Regions from separate parts of the Anaerostipes hadrus ATCC 29173 genome, predicted to be linked through region 1. Evidence: predicted binding sites of a transcription regulator. Region 1 holds the regulator's gene; the other holds the start of a gene.

What was found. The regulator Rex, encoded in region 1, represses fermentation and respiration genes when NADH is low (regulators of the CRP and FNR family bind a similar motif). The targets are predictions, from matches to a motif close to ATTGTTAANTANTTAACAAT.
Region 2: the regulator Rex is predicted to act here: its motif matches at 6,055-6,074, upstream of QUE18_RS07960 (shikimate dehydrogenase).

What each region holds. Positions count from the first base shown of each region.
Region 1 is NZ_AP028031.1:1,164,109-1,175,635, forward strand. Features, by position in the region: gene gpr (GPR endopeptidase) at 1-581, shown strand, start outside; gene spoIIP (stage II sporulation protein P) at 639-1,712, shown strand; gene lepA (translation elongation factor 4) at 1,765-3,576, shown strand; gene hemW (radical SAM family heme chaperone HemW) at 3,566-4,714, shown strand; gene QUE18_RS05685 (S8 family peptidase) at 4,728-5,627, opposite strand; partial or broken gene QUE18_RS05690 (glycosyltransferase family 2 protein) at 5,729-6,746, opposite strand; gene QUE18_RS05695 (ABC transporter ATP-binding protein) at 6,805-8,706, opposite strand; gene QUE18_RS05700 (redox-sensing transcriptional repressor Rex) at 8,859-9,512, shown strand; gene acpS (holo-ACP synthase) at 9,524-9,886, shown strand; gene QUE18_RS05710 (bifunctional ADP-dependent NAD(P)H-hydrate dehydratase/NAD(P)H-hydrate epimerase) at 9,883-11,364, shown strand; gene alr (alanine racemase) at 11,348-11,527, shown strand, end outside.
Region 2 is NZ_AP028031.1:1,628,191-1,639,717, reverse strand. Features, by position in the region: gene QUE18_RS07990 (DUF4179 domain-containing protein) at 1-954, shown strand, start outside; gene QUE18_RS07985 (oxidoreductase) at 1,098-3,095, opposite strand; gene QUE18_RS07980 (LysR family transcriptional regulator) at 3,253-4,143, opposite strand; gene QUE18_RS07975 (RNA-guided endonuclease InsQ/TnpB family protein) at 4,319-5,494, opposite strand; partial or broken gene QUE18_RS13895 (IS607 family transposase) at 5,457-5,825, opposite strand; gene QUE18_RS07960 (shikimate dehydrogenase) at 6,122-6,997, shown strand; gene QUE18_RS07955 (MFS transporter) at 7,039-8,232, shown strand; gene aroD (type I 3-dehydroquinate dehydratase) at 8,305-9,072, shown strand; gene QUE18_RS07945 (TRAP transporter small permease) at 9,267-9,761, shown strand; gene QUE18_RS07940 (TRAP transporter large permease) at 9,762-11,051, shown strand; gene QUE18_RS07935 (TRAP transporter substrate-binding protein) at 11,068-11,527, shown strand, end outside.

The sequences.
Region 1 (11,527 bases):
TGTTAAACAAAAAGAAAAAAATACTGATCGCAGGACTTGGAAATGCTAATGTGACAGCGGATTCGTTAGGACCTAAAGTTGTGAACAATCTATATATTACAAGACATTTGCAAAAAGAGGGGATCGCAAGCTATCAATTTGAACTAAGTGCGATCGCACCGGGGGTTATGGCACAGACGGGAATTGAGACAAGTGAGATTTTAGAATCATTAGCAGACCGGATAAAACCAGATGTTGTTATCGTGATCGATGCTCTGGCGGCCAGAAGTTATAGCAGGTTAAATAAAACGATCCAGATCAGCGATACGGGAATTGCACCGGGTTCAGGTGTTGGAAACCATAGAAATGAGATTACACAGCATACGATCGGTGTTCCAGTTCTTGCAATTGGTGTTCCAACGGTAATTTCTGTTCCAGCGATCATTCATGATGTTTTTGGAGAAAAATCTCTGGAAAATGTTTCTGAAAATATTGATGAAGAATTTATTTCCATGCATGTTACACCAAAAAATATTGATGAATCTATGAAACGGATCAGTTATACGATATCTGAAGGAATCAATCATTTACTGCATAATTAAAATATGAATGAATACAATGAAAGTATGGAGAAAAGAAAGAGATGGATATTGAGTATTATGATCGGTTGTTTTCTGATCATTTTTTTCAGTCAGAAGATCAATGTGCAGGGAATGGTTTTAGAATTCATGGATCATTATTATCATGGGATCATGACAGGATTTTTTCCGGCAGTATCTAAGAAGGAAGTGACATTTTCGGGAAATATTCTATCGGACATGGTCCGTATGTATTATCAGGAAACAGTACCGATCTTACAATATCGCACAGATTATAAGGATAAAAAAGAAGAAGATCTGGTACAGCAAGATTATTATTTTCAGGATGATGAAACAACGGATGAGGTGGTAGAGGAGGTAAAAAAAGAAGAAAAGTTGTTTCATGCAAAAAAATGGGAAAATTCAAAATATTTAAGAAAATATATTTATCAGATCGACAGTACGACAATGGCGACAGAGAATGAGTTAAATGGAAAAGTTTTATTAAACACGAACTTAAAATTAAGGAAATCTGATGAACCGCAGATTTTAATTTATCATACACATGGGAGTGAGGCATACCGTGGCAGCAGGAAAGGAAGAAAATCAGATACTGTGATCGGTGTTGGAGATGTTTTAACGAAGAGATTGGAGCAAAAAAATATCAAGGTTGTACATGATCGTAACATTTACGATGTAAAAAACGGAAAAGAGGAGCGATCTAAGGCTTATAATTATGCAGCAACTGCAATTGAAAAGAATCTAAAAAAATATCCATCCATTCAGGTTGTGATCGATCTGCACAGGGATGGAGTCAATGAATCGACAAAGCTTGTGACGAGACAAAATGGAAAGAGAATGGCGCAGATCATGTTTTTTAATGGAATGAGCCGTACAGCAACAAATGGAAATATCAAATATTTAAAGAATCCAAATAAGCAGACAAATCTTGCGTTCAGCCTGCAATTGCAAGCACAGGCTGCTTTGAAATACCCTGGATTTACACGAAAAATTTACGTAAAAGGATATCGTTATAATCTGCACTACAGAGGAAGAAGCTTGTTAGTGGAAGTTGGTGCGCAGAATAATACGTTATCAGAAGCAAAAGCGTCTATGAGTTTACTTGCTGAATTATTAAATAATGTGTTATACTAAAATGGAGTGTCTGAAAAGACATATGTACTTGAAATATAATTAGGAGGAACTTATGGCAATAGATCAGAGTAAAATACGAAATTTTTGTATTATCGCACATATAGATCACGGAAAATCAACATTAGCAGATCGAATCATTCAGATGACAGGAACATTAACGGATCGAGAGATGCAGGAGCAGGTTCTTGATAACATGGATCTTGAAAGAGAACGTGGGATTACGATCAAATCGCAGGCAGTACGAATTGTTTATAAAGCTGACGATGGGGAAGAATATATTTTTAACTTGATTGATACACCGGGACACGTGGACTTTAATTATGAAGTATCACGAAGTCTTGCAGCATGTGAGGGAGCAATCCTTGTTGTCGATGCTGCACAGGGAATAGAGGCACAGACATTGGCAAATGTTTATCTTGCGATTGATCACGACTTAGAAGTTATGCCGGTTATCAACAAGATCGATCTTCCGAGTGCAGATCCAGAGCGTGTTAAAGCAGAAATTGAAGATGTGATCGGAATCGATGCAGAAGATGCACCTCAGATTTCTGCAAAAAGCGGACTAAATGTAGAACAGGTATTAAAGCAGATCGTAGAGAAGATTCCATCACCAGAGGGCGATAAGAATGCACCATTACAAGGATTGATCTTTGACAGTATGTATGATGCATATAAAGGAGTTATCATCTTTACAAGGATCAAAGAAGGAACGATCAAAGTCGGAACAAAGATGAAGATGATGGCAACTGGAGAGAGTGCAGAAGTTGTAGAAGTTGGTACATTTGGGGCAGGAAGATTCAATCCATGTGATGAACTGACAGCAGGGATGGTTGGATATGTTACAGCCAGCCTTAAAAATGTACAGGGAACCAGAGTTGGTGATACGATTACAGATGCAGATGATCCATGTGCTGAACCACTTCCAGGATACAAAAAAGTAAATCCTATGGTATATTGTGGACTATATCCAACAGATGGAGCAAAATATCCGGATTTAAGAGATGCATTAGAAAAATTACAGTTAAATGATGCAGCACTACAATTTGAAGCAGAGACATCCGTTGCGTTAGGATTTGGATTTAGATGTGGATTTCTTGGATTATTGCATTTAGAGATCATTCAGGAACGTTTGGAGAGAGAATATAACTTGGATCTTGTAACAACAGCACCAGGCGTTATTTATCGCGTATATAAGACGGATGGAAGTATGATCGAATTAACGAATCCATCCAATCTTCCAGATCCATCCGAGATCGACCATATGGAAGAACCAATCGTAACAGCGGAGATCATGGTAACTTCTGAGTTTGTTGGAGCGATCATGGGATTATGCCAGGAAAGACGAGGCGTATATCTTGGAATGGAGTATATGGAAGAGACGAGGGCATTACTTCGTTATGAACTTCCATTAAATGAAATCATTTATGATTTCTTTGATGCATTAAAATCACGTTCCAGAGGTTATGCATCCTTAGATTACGAAATGAAAGGATATCAGACATCAAGACTTGTAAAATTAGACATTTTGATCAACAAAGAAGAAGTTGATGCGCTTTCTTTTATTGTACATGAAGATACCGCGTATGAGCGTGGACGTAAGATGTGTACAAAATTAAAAGAAGAAATTCCAAGACATATGTTTGAAGTACCGATTCAGGCAGCGATTGGAAGTAAAGTCATTGCAAGAGAAACTGTCAAAGCAATGAGAAAAGACGTTCTTGCCAAATGTTACGGTGGAGATATCTCCCGTAAGAGAAAGCTGTTAGAGAAACAGAAGAAAGGAAAGAAACGAATGCGTCAGGTAGGAAATGTTGAAATTCCACAGGAAGCATTCATGAGTGTTCTGAAGTTAGATGAAGACTAATACGATCGAGCTTTATATTCATATTCCATTTTGTAAAAGTAAGTGCAGATATTGTGATTTCTGTTCCTTTCGGGCAGAGGAGGAAACGATCCATGCATACCTGGGGAAACTAAAAGAAGAACTGATTTTCTGGGGAAAGAAATTAGCAGCACGAGACGTTGTAACCGTCTTTATTGGAGGCGGAACGCCATCATATCTTAGAAGAGAAGATATTCAAATGATTTGTGAAACTATATTTGAACATTTTCATATTTGTGAGGATGCTGAGATTACGATTGAAGCGAATCCAGGAACAGTAGATTTAAAAAAACTATGTACATATAGGGAAAATGGGATCAACAGGATTAGTTTTGGCTTGCAGTCAACAGTGAAAGAAGAGTTGGAGTATCTGGGAAGAATTCATACCTATGAAGAATTTTTACAAAGTTTCGACTGGGCAAGACAAGCTGGATTTTTGAACATCAATGTTGACTTGATGAGTGCGGTGCCGAAACAAACATTAACTTCTTATGAAGAGAATTTAAGAAAAATAGCTAAACTTTCTCCAGAACATATTTCTGCGTATAGTCTGATCATTGAAGAGGGAACACCTTTTTACGAAGATAACAAGTTAGAGGAACTTCTTCCATCAGAAGAAGATGAAGTTTTAATGTATCGAATGACAGAAAAGATTTTAAACGAATATGGTTACGACAAATATGAGATTTCAAATTATGCAAAGCCAGGTTTTAAAAGCAGACATAATCTTGGGTATTGGTCCCATATTCCGTATTTGGGAGTGGGGCTTAATGCCTCTTCGTATCTGGATGAGAAACGTTTTGAGAATCCATCCGATATGAAAGACTATTTAGAGATTCAATCGTTCGGAGATGCATATGAAGGAGCCTGTTCGTTATCAGTTTATGAACAGATGGAAGAATTTATGTTTCTTGGACTTCGAAAGACGAAAGGCATTTCGAAGAAAGAGTTTATAGAACGTTTTGGTTGCTCCATGGATTCTGTCTATGGAAAGCAATTGATAGAATCCATGAAACAAGGCATGATGAAAGAAGAAGGAGACCGAGTTTTTCTGACGCAAGATGGTATCTTAGTCAGTAATCAGGTCTTATGTGAATTTTTATTTGACGAGGAAGTTTAAGGATACAAGTTTATCAAAGATCCATTAATTTTTTTAGATTAATCTGCCCCCAGCCCTGATGGTGTCTGGGGGTTTTTAATTTGTCGCAGTTTTTTCGCAGTTTCATTTTTATATCCTTATTGGTGTAAAAAGGATATTTTTCGAGCAGGAGAGCAAAAGAACCAGAGACGACAGGGGTTGCCATGGAAGTACCACTTTTGATAGCATAGCGGTTATTTAAGGAACACGAAAAAATATTTGTTCCAGGGGCAACAACATCCGGCTTCATAACGCAGGATGTTGTGGGACCGCGTCCGGAATATCCTGAAGAGAAGTGTTTTCTTCCGATCATTTGAAAATTATCGTCGCTGGAACCAACAGTGATGATTTTTGGACTATTTCCAGGAATTGAAATACTGTATGGTTTTGGACCATGGTTTCCGCCGGCAATACAAACAACAAGACCATCATCCCATAGGGCGTTGACATGTTTTAATAGTTCTTTGGAGGCTGAACTATCCTCGGAACCAGGACTTCCTATTGAGATGTTAACGATACGGATCTGATAGGAGCGATGATACTCATGAATCCAGTCAAGACCCTGTAAGAAGGCGCTTTGAACACCGTTTCCTGAGGCATCCAGTACTTTTAAAGAAACGATATGGGATTTTGGAGCAATTCCCAAATAATCGGAACCAAATGTTGCAGAGGAAGCAGCGATGCCGGTAATATGAGTTCCATGTCCATTATCGTCATAGCTGAAAGATTTGGAATGAACAAAATCTACAAATTTGGCGATCCGTGTGGAATGCGGAGAGAAATCTTTATGTGGGAAAAGGCCAGTATCAAGATAGGCAATGCCGATACCTTCTCCAAGAAAACCATGCTGATGGGCAAGATCAGCATGGATTTGTTTTGAAACAGAAATCTGCATGGAAAGTTGCCTTTCATACTTTATATTATTAGAATACGCAGAATAAAAGATGAGGGGAACAAGAAAAAGGCCCTCTGCAGGACCTTTTAATGTAAAAATATTTAGTTAAATCCGATAAATCTACGAGCTGCTTTATACATAGCAATCGTAGCTTTTTCTTCCAACATATCCAGGCAGATTTACTGCACAGCTTGTAATATTATGACGGATCTTACGATACAGACGTTTGTCACTGTCATATAAATATTTCCATAATTCTTTTCGCATCTTTAAATGCTCTTTCTGTCCAGATTTTACAGAAATCACGGAAGAAATACACATGATAATGGAAAGATAATGTCTCATATAACGTTCTAATGGCTTACTTACAAGATTAAACTGAGTCATATAATCAATCATGATATAAGTAACTTTAAACTGCTGGTCGATACGTTTGATCATATTTGTCTCATTGACAGACTGATCATCACGTCCAATGAAATAACGATAGAAGTTAACATCCAGATAATACATTGTTTTTACATATGGAAGTGGTTTGAATACATAAATATTATCCACATAGAATGTATGCTCTGGAAGCTCTAGATCGCATTCACGAAGCAGTGCAGTACGATAAATGACAGAGTGCATTAAAATATACTGGCTGACAGGAAAACGTCCAACATCATCCCAACAAAAAATCTGATCTTTGGGGATTGCATGACGATAATGAATAACAGTTTTTTTCTTGACTCCCTGTTTTTCATATACATAGTTGGAAAGCAGCATATCAAGGACAGTTCCCTGTTTGTAGAAATTCGCAAGAGTATCAAGAATTTCTCCATAAGCATATTCATTTACCCAATCATCACTATCCACAACTTTTAAGTAAATACCCGTGGCATTTTTGATTCCTGTATTTACAGCACCACCATGACCTTTATTTTCCTGATGAAGTGCACGGCAGATGCCAGGATATTTTTTTTCATATTCATCTGCGATTGCAGCAGTGTTGTCAGAAGATCCATCGTTAACGATCAGGATCTCCACCTGATCTCCACCTGGTAATAAGGTATCAATACAGTGTCTCATATATTCCTGAGAGTTGTAGCAAGGTACAACAAAGGATATTAGTTTCATAAAAACCTCCTGTTTTTCAATACGGTTAACGTTACTATTATATATGTTTTTTCGCAAATTAGCAAAGAGTTTCCCATTCTTCATAAAGTTCTTCCAAAGAAGAAGCGATGGAAGCCTGCTCATTGCTAAGTTCCATTAATTTCGCAGGATCAGAAGCATTTTCAGGTAAAGACATAGCTTCTGAAAGTTCTTTTTGTTTCGTTTCCAACTCAGTGATCTGCTCTTCGACTTTTTTGAGACGATTTTCTCTTTTTCTCTGTTTTGCTTGTTCTTCTTTTTGCTGTTTCCAATCGAGTTTGGATTCTGTATCAACAGAAACAGAGGAAGCAGTAGAAGAAGTAAGAGATGCCTTTTCTTTTTCCTTCTGAGCAATATAATCCTGATAATTTCCAGGATAAGAAGTTAATCCATGATCAGAGATTTCTAAGATTCGTGTTGCAGTTTTGTTGATAAAATAACGATCATGTGAAACATAAAGGATTGTTCCAGTATAAGCATTCATTGCAGATTCCAGAATCTCCTTAGACTGAATATCTAAATGGTTTGTAGGCTCATCAAGAATCAGAAAATTCGCATGAGACAGCATTAATTTTGCAAGAGAAACACGCCCTTTTTCTCCACCGCTTAAAGAGGAGATCGGGCGGAAAACGTCTTCTCCATAAAATAAAAATGCAGCCAAAGTATTGCGGATCTTTGTGTTATTAAGATCTGGATAAGCATCTGAAATTTCATCAAAAATCGTTTTGGAATCATCTAAGTTATCTTGTGCCTGGTCATAGTATCCAATGGAAACTCCAGCTCCAAGGCTGATCGTACCACCATTATTACTGATTTTTTTGCAAATGATCTTTAACAGTGTTGTTTTACCAGTTCCGTTTGGTCCGATCAGGGCAACGCGTTCTTCACGAAAAATATCAGCACTTAATCCATGGAATAATGATTTGTTTCCAAAAGATTTGGATACATCTTTTAAAGTCAGAACATCATTCCCACTGATGATCTCTGGTTCAATGCTAAGACGCATATCAGCATTATATTCCGTAGGTTTCTCCAATACATCAATCTTATTTAAAGCTTTTTCACGGCTTTCTGCACGTTTGATTGATTTTTCACGATTGAACTGTTTTAATTTTTTGATAACTTCTTGTTGATGTTTGATCTCTTGTTGCTGATTTTTGTATTCTTTTAAACGGATTGCTTTGATCTGATCACGTTTTTCGATAAATGTTGTATAATTTCCATCAAACAGCATGGAGTGTCCTTGGTCGATCTCCATGACCTTATTGACAATCTTATCAAGAAAATAGCGGTCATGAGATACGATGATCACAGCTCCTTTGTAATGAGACAGGTAATTTTCAAGCCACCTTATGGAATCAACATCCAAGTGGTTTGTTGGTTCGTCAAGAAGCAGAATATCAGGATTTTTAAGCAGTAACTTACCAAGAGCAACACGAGTTCTTTGACCTCCAGATAAAGTGTTGATCTCTTTTGTGAAATCTTCTTCAGAAAAGCCAAGTCCTTTTAAGATTCCTGTGATCTCACTTTTGTATGCAAAACCATTTAATTGCTCAAATCTATGAGTAGCATTTGTATACTGGTTCATTTTTTGTTCTAGTGCATCACCGGTCAGATGTTTCATTTCCTGTTCATAGGTACGCATCTGTTCATTTAATTCAATGACTTCTTTTTTGACGGAAAGAAGTTCATCAAAAATTGTATGGTGGAATGTATGATCCTGATGTTGGGCAAGATAGCCAATGCTTGCGTCTTTCTTTAAAGAAATTTCACCTTCATCATAAGAGATTTCACCAATCAATATTTTTAAAAGTGTCGATTTTCCGGCACCGTTATATCCGATGATCGCCAGCCGGTCGTTTTCATTTAAGTGAAATGAGATATTCTGCAAGACTGGTTTTTCGACAAATGTTTTGCAGATATTCTGGCATGATAATATCATTAAGATACCCCTTTCAAATTTTTTATTATAGACATTATTTCTCAGAATACCATATTTTTTGAAAAAATGAAATATTTTCATGACGGAAAGATTGACAGTTATTAGACAATCTTATATAATTATAAGCGAAATAAAGATTTTGGAGGAATAAAATGGCAAACTCAGATAAGAATATTTCCTCAGCAGTTATCAAACGACTTCCTAGGTATTTCAGATATTTAGGAGCGTTAAAAGCGAAGAATATTACAAGAATCTCTTCAAAAGAATTAAGTGAACAGATGATGGTAACAGCATCGCAGATTCGTCAGGACCTTAACAATTTTGGTGGATTTGGGCAGCAGGGATACGGATATAATGTAGATAATCTGTATACAGAGATTGGTAAGATCTTAGGTCTGGATAAGAGAAATGACATGATCATTGTTGGAGCCGGAAATCTTGGACAGGCTCTTGCGAATTATCAGTCTTTTAATGAAGATTATGGATACAAAGTCATGGCACTTTTTGATGTGAATCCAAAGCTGATCGGAATTTCTGTCCGTGGAGTGAAAGTTCTTGATACAGATGAACTAGAGAACTTTATCAAAACACATGGAATTAAGATCGCTGCACTGACAATTCCGAAGGATCAGGCACCTGCGATCGCAAAGAAGATGGCAGAATGGGGAATTAAAGGATTCTGGAATTTTGCACCAATCGATCTTCATTTACCAGATAATGTTACAGTAGAGAATGTACATTTAGCAGAAAGTCTGATGACATTAACATACAATGTCCACAACCGTGAAGAGAGTGAGAACGAATAGCAGGTAAGAAGATGATTGCTGGAATAGGAACAGATCTCGTAGAGATATACCGGATAGAAGAGATGATTCTTCGAGGAAGACATCTTTCAAGAATTTTTACGACAACTGAATTAGCATATGCAAAAGACAATGCTACGACTTTAGCTGGCAATTTTGCTGTAAAAGAAGCCGTTTCCAAAGTATTTGGAACCGGCTTTTTCGGTGTGGAACCATATGAGATTGAAGTGTTGAGAAATGAATCAGGTGCGCCATATGTCAAATTATATGGAAATGCGAAAGAGATAGCAAAAGATAAACAAGTTTCAAGAATTCATGTATCGATCACGAATACAAGAGAATTTGCACAAGCTTTTGCGATAGGAGAATGCGTATGAGATATGTATTAAAGAATCAGGAGATGCAAACGGTCGATCATGAGACGATTCATGGAATAGGAATTCCGGGACTTGTATTGATGGAAAGAGCATCTAAAGCAGTTGCAGATAAGGCTGCACAGATAGCAGATCATTCACAGAGGATATTGATCATTTCAGGAATTGGCAATAATGGAGGAGATGCACTTGCTTGTACGAGAATTTTGTTGGAGCAGGATTATTTAGTGGATTATATGATCGTTGGTAATATAGAAAAAGCTTCAGCAGATCTGAAATTACAGCTTCAGATACTTAAGAATCTAGGCTATTTTCCGATAGATTGTGAAGATGTAAATTTTCATGAATATGATCTTTTGATCGAAGGGATTTTTGGAGTTGGACTTTCTAGAGAAGTTGGTGGTGTTTATAAAGAAGTCATTGAACGGATCAATGCATGTGGTAAGCCTGTGATCGCAATTGATATTCCATCTGGAATCAGTGGAGATAGTGGAAAGATTCTTGGATGTGCAGTGCATGCGTCATCAACAGTTACATTTGGTGGATATAAAAGAGGTCATTTATTATATCCAGGACGAGAATATTGTGGAGATATTAAACTGGTATCCATAGGATTTCATGACCAGACGATCAAAAAGTATGCGACAGGATATATATTAGAGGAAAGTGATCATTTAATGCCAGAAAGAAAAGCATATTCCAATAAAGGAAGCTATGGGAAGATTTTGATCATTGCTGGAAATGAAACAATGTCAGGAGCTGCATGTTTTGCAGCAGAGGCAGCACTTCGGATGGGTGCAGGACTTGTGAAAGTGCTTTCTGATGCTGGAAATCGTCAGATTTTACAGACAAGACTTCCAGAAATTTTATTTGGAGAACGAAAAGATTTAGAAGAATCTTTAGAATGGTGTGATTGTATCTTGTTTGGCCCAGGAGTTGGTGTCAGTGAAGAAATGAAAGAAATGTTAGAGATGGTTTTGAAAAAAGGAAAAAAACCATTGGTCATTGATGCAGACGGATTAAATATAATCAGTAGATTTAACATGAAAATTGATTATCCATATGGGACGATCATGACTCCACATTTGATGGAGGCAGCAAGATTGATGTCATGTGATATCACACAGATCAAAGAAGATCTATGTCAGAGTGCACAAGATCTTGCAGAGAAATATCATTGTACAGCTGTTTTAAAAGATGCAACAACTATCGTTGCACGAGAAGATGATTTGGTGTATATTAATCAAAGCGGAAATGATGGAATGGCGACTGGAGGAAGTGGAGATGTTCTTGCGGGAATGATCACAGGCCTTTTGGGGGAAGGATTATCTGTTCATGAGGCAGCAGTTCACGGAGTTTATCTTCACGGTCTTGCAGGAGATCATGCAAAGCATGATCTGGGCGCTTACAGCATGATCGCATCAGATATTATTGCTCATATAAAGGACGTTACAGGAGGAAATTATGAACCAGTACTATAGAGTGCATGCAGTTATTGATCTGGATGCAATCTGTCATAATATAAGAGAAGTAAAACGTGTAGTTGGAGAAGGTGTGAAAGTAATGCCAGTGATCAAAGCTGACGGATACGGACACGGAGCAGTTCCAATTGCAAAAGAATTAAATAAGATCGGAGTTGATGCA
Region 2 (11,527 bases), 460 kb from region 1:
AAGTTTGTTCCAGAAGAGGAAGAAAAACTGACAAAAACAGAAAAAGAGCATATAAAGAAACAATTCTATGAAAGTACAGGAATTACAACAAAAGGACAACAAAAGAAGAAGCAGTTTAAGTGGTATTATATCCCTGCCGCATGTGTCGTATTTGGCTTGTGCGTGGCGATCACACCAATTAGGGATACCGCATTTGCAAAGGCATTAAAATCAATTGTCGGAATTGGCGAGCATCTTGGAAAAACAGAAGAAGATACTTATGTAACGCATGTAGATCAGGTAAAACAAGACAAAGACATAACGATAACATTAAAAGATGCCATCGCAAGTGACCAGCAATTAAGGTGTTCTGTTCTGGTAACAAACAAAGACAAAACAAAGACAAAATTAAAAGATGTTCAGATGGAAGATATGAAGATAAACGATCAGGAACCAGAAGAAAACAGAGGATATGCAGTTTTAGGAAAAGAAAATGTTAAAAAAGGAACGATACATTTCTTATCAGTCAACTATCAACGGCAGGATATACCAGTAAATCCTAAAATATCATTAAAAGTCCGGGTAAAAAACAAGTTGTATCATTTTAAATTTGTATTAAAGAATCAAAGGTTCAAAAAAGCAACAAAAACAGTGAGCATCGATCAAGAAATCAAAGTAAAAGGCCAGACAATTCAATTAGATGATCTGATCGTAACACCAATTGACCAGATCATTACAATAAAAGTGCTAAAGAAACAGCAGACTAAGATAAAGAATGAAGAAATATTGTTGTCTGGAACCAATCAGAGAGGTGATAAAGTCTATTTTGAAGCTTTCTTGGATGAATTTACAGGAAATGAATATCTGTATGGAACAAGAGAAAATGATGATCAGATGACATATGAATTGGATGAAAAAGATCTAACGTACACATTGAAAACAGAAGAAGGGCAGAAGCTTAAGATCAAACCATGAAAACAAAAACCCCTGAAGAATTGATTTTCTTCAGGGGTTTTTGCAACTTTTATATTTATTTTTAAGGTAGGTAGGATAGCAAGTTAAAATTTAAACCGCTTTCTTTATTGTATGATTGTTATTATTATATGTTTTGTTATATCTTACAGATATTCATGATCTGCAAGTACATTTAAGATGTTATGTCCTTCCTGAACACCATCAATGATTCTTCTAGCACGTACGCTGTCACCGATATTAATGATTTCAACGTTAGTATCAGCGAATGCTTCACGGATTTCATCAAGAACAGGAGCGTTTGCTCTCATTCCTAAGCATACGAATCCATAATCGAAAGGAAGATCTTTTTCTTCTCCATTAGCTTTTACTGTGAATGCATCAGCTTTTACTTCGCAAAGAGCTGTTTCAGTCATCTGATTTACATTGTGTTCTCTCATTAATGTGTTTGTTCCACATTTAGATACTGGATCTAAGTCTTTACCAATCTGAGGCATCATTTCTACGATGCTTACCTGCGCACCTTTTGGAGCAAAGTATTCAACAACGTCAAGACCTACAGCTCCACCACCAACGACAACAACTTTCTTACCTGTGCAGTTTTCTGGATAATCAGCTAAGTGGTTGATCATTCCTGTGATAGAAGCTACTTTAGATCCTTCTTTGTCGATGTGGTCATGTAATCCTTTGATTGGTGGAAGTAAAGGATTAGAACCTGTTGAGTTTACGATGATGTTTGGATGCAGTGCTTTAATTAATGGCAGAGTTGCTTCCTGTCCTTTGAAGATAAACAGGTTTGTTAATTTAGAAGCACGGTGTACAAGGTAGTCAGGGAAGTCTCTTAAACGTTTCTTATCTGGAATCTTAGAGATTTCAACAGCTAATCCACCAAGGTGATCATTCTTTTCGAATAAGAATGTAGTACATCCAACTTCAGCAGCTGTACAAGCAGCTTCAAGACCAGCAGTACCACCACCGATAACAACAACGTTACAAGGTTTATTTACTTTTTTCTTTTTATAATCAAATCCAGAGTTTACAGTAGGGTTTACTGTACAACGGATTGGACGGTTAACTCCGATACGGTTTCCAGCACATCCGATGTTACAAGAAATACATTTTCTGATGTCATCTTCATGTCCTGTAGCAACTTTTTTCACCCAGTGAGGATCAGCAATCAGTCCACGACCCATACCGATGATATCAGCATCTCCACGCTCTAAGATATCGTCAGCGACACGAGGATCACGGATGTTACCCATAGTTACACAAGGTTTGTTGTATTTTTCTCTGACAGCTTTTGCCATGTAAGATCTCCAACCATCTTTTAAGTAGTTGGCATCGATCTGGAACTGAAGAGAACCATTTAATCCAGCAGATACGTCAAATGCATCAACTTCTTCCTGGAAGTAAGAAAGTAACTCTAAAGTATCTTCTAATGTGTTTCCACCTTCCATCAGTTCATCAGCACTGATACGAACGAAGATAGGGAACATAGGTCCAACCTGTTTACGAACTTCTTCAACAACTAATTTTGTGAAGCGGGCACGGTTTTCTGGACATCCACCGAATTCATCTGTACGTTTGTTTGTTGTAGGAGACATAAACTGACTTAATAAGTAAGAATGTCCTGCATGGATCTCAACGCAGTCAAATCCACAAGCCTGTGCACGAGCAGCAGCTTCTCCATATTTTTTAACGATTTCATAAATTTCTTCTACTTTCAGAGGACGAGGAATCTCTCCACCTGCTTTAGAAGGAATATCAGATGCAGATACTGGCTGCATATTTGTTCTCTTAGACTGAGCAGAAGCACCAGCGTGGTTTAACTGAACACCAACGCAAGCTCCGTGAGCGTGTAATGTTTCACATAATTTGAAGAAACGAGGCATATAGTTGTCATGATCGATACGGATCTGAGTTGTTCCGTTAGATCCAAGTGGTGAATCAACACTTGCGTTTTCAACCATGATCAGACCAACTCCGCCTTTTGCTCTTTCTGTATAGTAATCAATGTGTAAGAAACTCATTTCTCCTGTCTGTTCACCGTAGTTAGTTCCCATTGGTGTCATCATGATGCGGTTTCTCATTGTCATGTTCTTAATTGTTAATGGTGTGAAAATGTTTTTATAGTTGCTTTTCATTAGAATTGAACCTCCAAAAAATTAAATCCAAAAAATCAAAAAATTAAATTCCATATAATCCGAGGTTGTTAGAATCATAAAAATTGGGTGAATGATTTATGATGGCTTTAGTATAACACACGGTTAATTATTTAACAAATAAATCTTTTTTGAAGAATCAATAAAAAATATCTATTGTTTCTTTTGTGAATTCAATAAACTTACGAACAGCAGGGATCATCGGCATATTTTTAAGATAAGCCATATAAACAGTGTGGTAAGGTTTTACATTACTAAGATGTAGGATTTCCACATCATATGCCTGTAATGATTCTACATGTGCAACAAAACCAATCCCAAAATCTTCTGCAACAAGGGAAGCGATGGCATTTTCATCCGAAGATTCAAAAGCGATAGACGGTTTGATATGGTTTTGTTTGTAAATAGAATTAGTAAAACGTCCAAGACCAGAAGTCTTATCATAACCAATGACTGGATAATCCAGCAGATCCTCTAAAACGAGTTTCTTCTTATATTTTAAAGGATGCTCTGGCGGGGTAATGATCACCATTTCCTGATTAACAACCGGAACAAACTCAATTTCCGGTTCATCGGCAACGAGAGAACCAAAAACGACATCATATTTTTCATTTTTCAGATCCGCAATTAGATTTTTTGTGATCTCCTGACTTAGAGAAAACGTGATCTCATGATTTTCCTGCTGATTTAAGAAACTTCGTACAAGTCTTGGAATATAACTTTTGGCAAGTGGAAATACATATCCGATATCAATGTGCCCGCTGGAACTGCCAGCTAAGGATTTCATTTTATTTTCAGCAATTTTGATTTCATCTATAATACGATTGACATGTTCCAAAAAGATAGAGCCGTATTTGGTAAGTTCGATATTACGTCCGTTTTTCTGAAATAAAGAAACACCTAATTCTTCTTCAAGATTAGCAATCGAACGGCTTAAACTAGGTTGAGAGATATTTAATTCTTTGGCTGCCTGGTGATAATGTTGTAATTGTGCGACCTTTTGAAAATAGTATAGTTGATTTAAATTCATACATACCGTTACTGAAAACTTATAAAAAGTTATAAACCTTTATGTTTCATTCCTACTTCAACGAGTATGCTTTTGTAACGAATCAATTCATGTACTACTCACAAGTTCCTGTACTCTCCATAGGCGTTAATTCCTGACTAACGTATCAGTACATATCTGTAATCACTTGAACATATTATGCTACAGATCGTTTCAGAACATCCTCTCCATATTTTTTAAGATTCAAAGCTGCCTGAAGATCTCTGTCAATTACATTTCCACATTCACATTTGTAAATACGTTCTGATAACTTCAGATCTTTTTTGATCTTTCCACAACAGCTGCATAATTTAGAACTTGGAAAAAATCGATCTGCAATGATCACCTGAATATTGTTCCACTCAGATTTATATTCCATCTGCCGCCTAAATTCATAAAATCCCTGTTGTTGAACTGCTTTGGATAAATGTCTGTTTTTCATCATTCCCTTTACATTTAGATCTTCGATACAGATAAAACTTGGTTCTCGTTTTACGATCTCTGATGTTATATGATGTAAATGATCATGACGGATATTGGTTAGTCTATGATTTAATATTAATAAAAGTTTTTCCTTTTTGATCACATTCTTCGTTTTACAGTATTCCTTTCCTTGTTTATTGTTCTCGTATGAACGAGAGATGCTACGCTGTAATCTGCGTTTTTGTTTCTCTAGTTTCTTAACTTTTTTCGTTTTATTGATGTTCTTATATTTATTACCGTCAGAACATATCGCTAGATCTTTGATCCCTAGATCGATCCCTATCCCATCATTGGAGGGAACGGTAACAGAGTCTTCGTATTCAATGCCTACTGTGATCCACCAGTTGATCCCATCATATTTAATACGGGGATTACTATAGTTACAATCCGTAGGTATCCGATTCTTTTCCGCAAGTCTGATCCAGTTTATCTTTTGCTTATTCTTCTTTTTGGAAGCAGCAAAACCCTCAATTTTTACATGCGTATCTGAAAATTGGATCTTTACATTATCCTGATAAAAAGATGGTATAGAAAATTTTCGGCTTTTGAATTTCGGAAACTTTGAACATCCTTTGAAAAATCTCTTATATGCATGACAAGCATCTTTGATCGCTTGTTTTGTTACATTATTTGAAACTTCATTTAACCAGGAATATTCCTCTGTTTTCTTTAATTGTGTAAATTCTTTTCTCAGATTACTATCCGATAGGAACTTACCACCATTTTTATAGTTTTCTTTTTCTCTTCCTAACGCCCAGTTATAAGCGAATCTGGCAGTATTGGCATATCGAAAAAGTTTTGTATTCTGTTTATTATTTGGGATCAGCATGACTCGAATTGTTTTTATCATCTTCTTCACCACCATCATCTATCAGTTCTTTTACAAGTTTTCTTGCTTTATTGGCACGTTTGAATTCAAATCCAAATCGTAACAATCTGTCTTTATAAAAAACAACCACCTTGTCCACTTTATTTTGAGATATTCATTTCATAAGTTCTTTTCTATCTAAATTAGGTTTTACATTCATAACTTGATTTAATTGCTCATGCGAATAATATCTATATCCATTACTGGAAGTGTGATGTGGATGAAGTTTCCCCTTTTTATCCCAATTCCTTAATGTTTGAACCGATATACCTAATATTTTTGAAAATTTATTGATAGAATAATATTTACTCATAAACAAATCCTCCATATAATATTTATAATTTATTCTACCAATAAAAATTATAAAATCCAACATATATTTATAATTTTTTATAAGCCTATTTTAACAGTTAAACACCTTCCTTATTATAGCAGTTAATAGTTATTTTCATTATAACACGATTGATAGCCTGAAGCTATCAAAAAACACTAAAAGATATATTGGAAGTATCAATTAAGATAGCATATAATATAACCATAAGGTTGTTAAAAAATTAACTTTTGGGTAAATGAAACTTATAACAAGCATATTATTTAAGGAGTAAAATTATGGCAGAGAGAATTACAGGACATACTGAATTAATCGGATTAATGGCTTATCCAATCAGACATTCAAGCTCACCTGCAATGCATAATGAAGCATTCGCAACATTAGGACTTGACTATGCATACTTAGCATTCGAAGTTGACAACAGCACATTAGAGGATGCAGTCAAGGGACTTCGTGCTTTAAAGATGGTTGGATCTAACGTATCAATGCCGAACAAAACAGTTGTAGGACAGTACTTAGACGAGTTATCTCCAGCAGCTAAAATGGCAGGAGCTGTTAACACGATCGTAAATGACAACGGAAAACTGATCGGACATATCACAGACGGTATCGGATACATGCAGTCATTAAAAGACAACGATATTGACGTGATCGGTAAAAAAATGACAATCGCTGGTGCTGGTGGAGCTGCGACAGCAATCGAGATTCAGGCTGCATTAGACGGTGTCAAAGAAATGTCAATCTTCAATATCAAAGATAAATTCTGGGCTAACGCTGAAGAAACAGTAAAGAAGATCCGTGAAAACACAGATTGTATCGTAAATCTTTACGATCTTGATGACAAAGATAAATTAAGAGAAGAAATTGCAGACAGCTACTTATTCGCACAGGCAACTGGTGTAGGAATGAAACCATTAGAAGGACAGACAGTTGTTCCTGATGAAACATACTTCCGTCCAGACCTGATCGTAACAGATACAGTTTACGCTCCAAGAGAGACAGAAACATTAAGACTTGCTAAGAAAGCTGGATGTAAGACAATGAACGGTCTTGGAATGATGTTATTCCAGGGTGATGCTGCTTTCCACTTATGGACAGGAAAACATATGCCGATCGAGCATATGAAAGAAGTATTAGATATCAAATATGACTAAGATCAGTCATAACCATATAGCAAACGAGAGGAATTATTAAAATGGATAAAAAATACATACCAAGTGCCTTAGTTCTTTATCTGAACTATTTCATTCATGGAATTGGATGTTCCATCTTAAGTCAGCAGGTAGTAAAAGAAATGCTCGCAAGCCAGTGGGGATTAAAAGATGTTATGGCAGTAACTTCCATTGCAGCAGCATTAGGATTGGGACGTTTGATCTCCCTTCCATTTGCAGGACCTTTATCTGACAAATTAGGACGTCGTTTATCAGTGATCATTGGATGTGCTTCATACGTTATTTTCTTAGTAGGGATCGCATTCTCACCAAACACAACAATTGCTTATATCGCAGCAGTTCTTGGTGGTATCGCGAACTCATTCTTAGATACAGCAACATATCCAGCTGTAACTGAAATTATTTACAAATATACAGGTATCGCAACAATGGGGATCAAATTCTTCATTTCTGTTGCACAGTTATTAATGCCTTTCTTCTTAGGTATTGTAGCAGGAACAAGCATGTCATACTTAATGCTTCCAGTTATCGCTGGTGTATGCATCGGTATCATGGGAATCTTAGCAATCTTTGCTCCATTCCCAGCAACATCTGAAGCAGGAAAATCTGAATCTTTCATCAGCAACTTAAAGAATGCACATTTTTCTATCGAGAGTATTGCATTGATCCTGATCGGATTCACAAGTACAGCTACATTCCAGTTATGGTTAAACTGTGCTCAGACATTTGGTACTGAAATTGCAAAAATCCCATCTCAGAACGTATCTGTGATGCAGACATACTATTCTGCAGGTACAATGGTAGCATTATTCGTAACAAGTGTATTGATCACAAAATTCAAACAGGTAAGATTCCTAGTGATTTATCCAGCAATCTCTCTTGTAATGTTAGCATTAGTTTACATTATTAAGACACCTATGATCTGCTATGTTGGAGCATTCGTGATCGGATATGCAGCAGCAGGCGGAGTACTTCAGATGGCAACAGCCGTTGTAAATGATCTGTTCCCTAAAATCAAAGGAACAATCACAAGTTTAGTTATGATCGCATCTAGCTTATGTAACTACACAATCTTAACAGCAGCTGCAAAAATGACATCTACAAGCGTAATCATGATGAATATCGTAATTACAGCAATCGGAATCTTATTAGCACTTTTCGTAAACGTACGTTATGGTGTATTATTAAAGAATGCAGAAGAGGCATCTAAAAATTAATTAGTATTGGTAATAGGAACTCCCGAGGTTTATGCTTCGGGAGAACGTTCGGACAATAGGAGGAAATTGTCAATGAATACAGTAAAAGTAAGAAATATTGAAATCGGAAGCGGAGTTCCTAAAATCTGTGTACCTATCGTAGGTGTTACAAAAGATGAAATCATCGCAGAAGCGAAAACATTTGACAGCATCCCTGTAGACGTTGTGGAATGGCGTGTTGACTGGTTCGAAGGAGTATTCGAATTTGATAAAGTAGAAGACGTATTAAAAGACTTAAGAGAAGCTTTAGGTGAAACACCAATTCTTTTCACATTCCGTACATCAAAAGAAGGTGGAGAAAAAGCAATCGAAGCAGAACCTTACAAAGAATTAAACATCGCTGCTGCAAAAACAGGATATGTTGATCTTGTAGATGTAGAAGCATTCACAGGTGATGAGATCGTAAAAGCAATCGTAGCAGCTGCTCATGAATGTGGAGTAAAAGTTGTTGCATCGAACCATGATTTTGACAAAACACCTGAAAAAGATGAAATCGTAAGAAGACTTTGCAAAATGCAGGAACTTGGTGCTGATATCCCTAAGATCGCAGTTATGCCAACTTGCAGACGTGACGTATTAACACTTCTCTGTGCAACAGAAGAAATGTATACAGAACATGCAGATCGTCCGATCATCACAATGTCTATGGCAGGAACAGGGCTGATCAGCCGTCTTTGCGGTGAAGTATTCGGATCTGCTCTTACATTCGGAGCAGCGAAAAAAGCATCTGCACCTGGACAGGCAGCAGTCAATGACTTAAATAATATGCTTCAGTTCCTTCATGAAAATCAGGGATTATAAGAACTGAATCTTTAAAAATTAAATGTAGAAGAGGAGAAGATTCTTGGTTATTCTTTTCCTCTTTTTTAAATACATAAAAAATATTTGCTGAAATCCTATTTTTTCAGTATAATTTAGTAGAGCAAATTGTTAAAGTTTTGCCATAGTTTGTGAAAATAAAGACTTTTGTTATAGAAAGTAGAAAGAGGTGAATCATGCTAAAATGGCTTGATGAGAATCTGGAAGAATTTCTAATGGTAGCATTATTGATCGCCATGACAGTGATCATGGGAATTCAGGTATTTGCAAGATATGCACTTGGAGCGTCCCTTTCATGGTCAGAGGAACTGACAAGATATTTATTTATCTGGTCAGGCTTTATCAGTGTTAGTTATTGTACTAAGAAATGTATTTCCATTAAAATCGAACAGTTTGTAGCAATGTTTCCAAGAAGAGGGAAAGCATTGTTCAAAGTGGTGAACCACACGATCGAACTTGCCTTGTTTTTATATCTGATTCCATATGCAGTTCTTTATTTAAAGAGTGCATTTGAAAGTGGACAGGTAAGTCCCGCATGTCAGATTCCAATGTATTATATTCAGGCAGCCCCGCTATTTAGTTTTGTTTTAGTAGCATTTCGTATCGTCCAACGTTGGATCATTGAATTTAAGATTGTGATCCGCAAAGATGAAGAAAAGGAGGAAAAATAAATGTCAGCAGCAGTCGTATTTTTACTCTTCTTTATTTGTCTGATCATTGCAATTCCGATTTCGATCGCCCTTGGGATCGTATCTGTACTTCCAGGAGCATTTGATCCATCATTTACAGCAAGTGGGACATTTGTCATTCGTTCTATGCTTGGAGGAATTGATAGTTTCCCATTACTTGCAGTTCCAATGTTTGTATTATCTGGAATGATCATGGCAAAAGGGGGAATCTCTAAGAAGATTTTTGACGTTTTTGCGTTTTTTATAGGAAAATTAACGGCAGGAATGCCATGTGCAGTAATTGTAACCTGCTTATTTTATGGAGCAATCTCAGGATCTGCACCTGCAACTGTAGCAGCAGTAGGAAGCATGACAATTCCAATCTTAGTTCGTTTAGGATATGACAAGTCATTTTCAACAGCAATCGTAGCAGTTGCGGGCGGGCTTGGAGTTATCATACCGCCAAGTATCCCATTTATCATGTATGGTATGGCATCTGGGGAATCTGTAAGTGATCTGTTTATGGCAGGAGTTGTACCAGGATTATTGATTGGTGCCTTATTGATGGTGTATGCCATTTATTATTGTAAAAAACATGGAGAAGATAAGGAAAAGATCGCAGCAGAGATCGATCAGTTACATGCAAAAGGATTTATTGGAGTATTTAAAGAAAGCTTTTTTGCAATCTTAAGTCCGGTTATCATCCTTGGATGTATTTACACAGGAATCGCATCCCCAACAGAAGCAGCGGTTATTTCTGTATTTTACTCTTTAGTAGTCAGTTTATTTATCTATAAATCCATGAAATTTAAAGATATCTGGGGAATCATGGTAGAAGGTGTGAGAACATATGCACCTATTCTGTTTATCTTGGCAGCATCCATTGCATTCTCAAGAGTATTAACATTGATGCGTGTACCACAGTCCATTAGTGCATGGATCTTAGGTAACTTCCATAATAAGATTGTGATCTTGCTTGTGATCAATATATTCTTGTTGATCGTAGGTATGGTCATGGATACGACACCAGCGATTCTTATTTTGACACCAATTTTATTACCGATCGTTACAGCAATCGGTATGAATCCGATTCATTTTGGTGTTATGATGGTTGTAAACCTTGCAATTGGTTTCGTTACACCACCAATTGGAGTCAACTTATTTGTGGCATCATCCTTAACGGATATTCCAGTGATGAAGATCGCACAGAAAGCAATGCCGCTGATTATCTGCTTCCTGATCGCATTACTTCTGATCACATTTATTCCACAGATCAGTCTGGCACTTTTATAAGGAGGTTTAGGATTTCATGAGAAAAATCATAAAAAGATCCGTCGTAGTTCTTCTTGCAGGAGTCTTATTATTCAGTTTATCCGGATGTAAGAAGAAACAAAAGAAAGACGAAGTACAAAGATATGCATGGCCGCTTGGAACTTCCAGTCCGGAAGATACGGTAACACAGCTTTATGCAGAGAAGTTTGCAAAAGAAGTTTCCAGATTAAGTCATGGAAAGATGAAGATCGAAGTTTATCCAAACAGTACGCTCGGAGGAGACCGTGAGCTTCTTGAGAGTTGTAAAGATGGGGATATCCCATTTGTCGTACAGAATACTGCACCACAGGTAACATTCCTTCCAGATACCGCAGTATTTGACCTGCCAAGTGCATTTACAACGATCCAACAGGCACGAGCAGCTGTTGATAATGAAGAGTTCTATCAGAAGATGGAGAAAGTATATCAGAAGGGTGGATACAAATTACTTGGATATG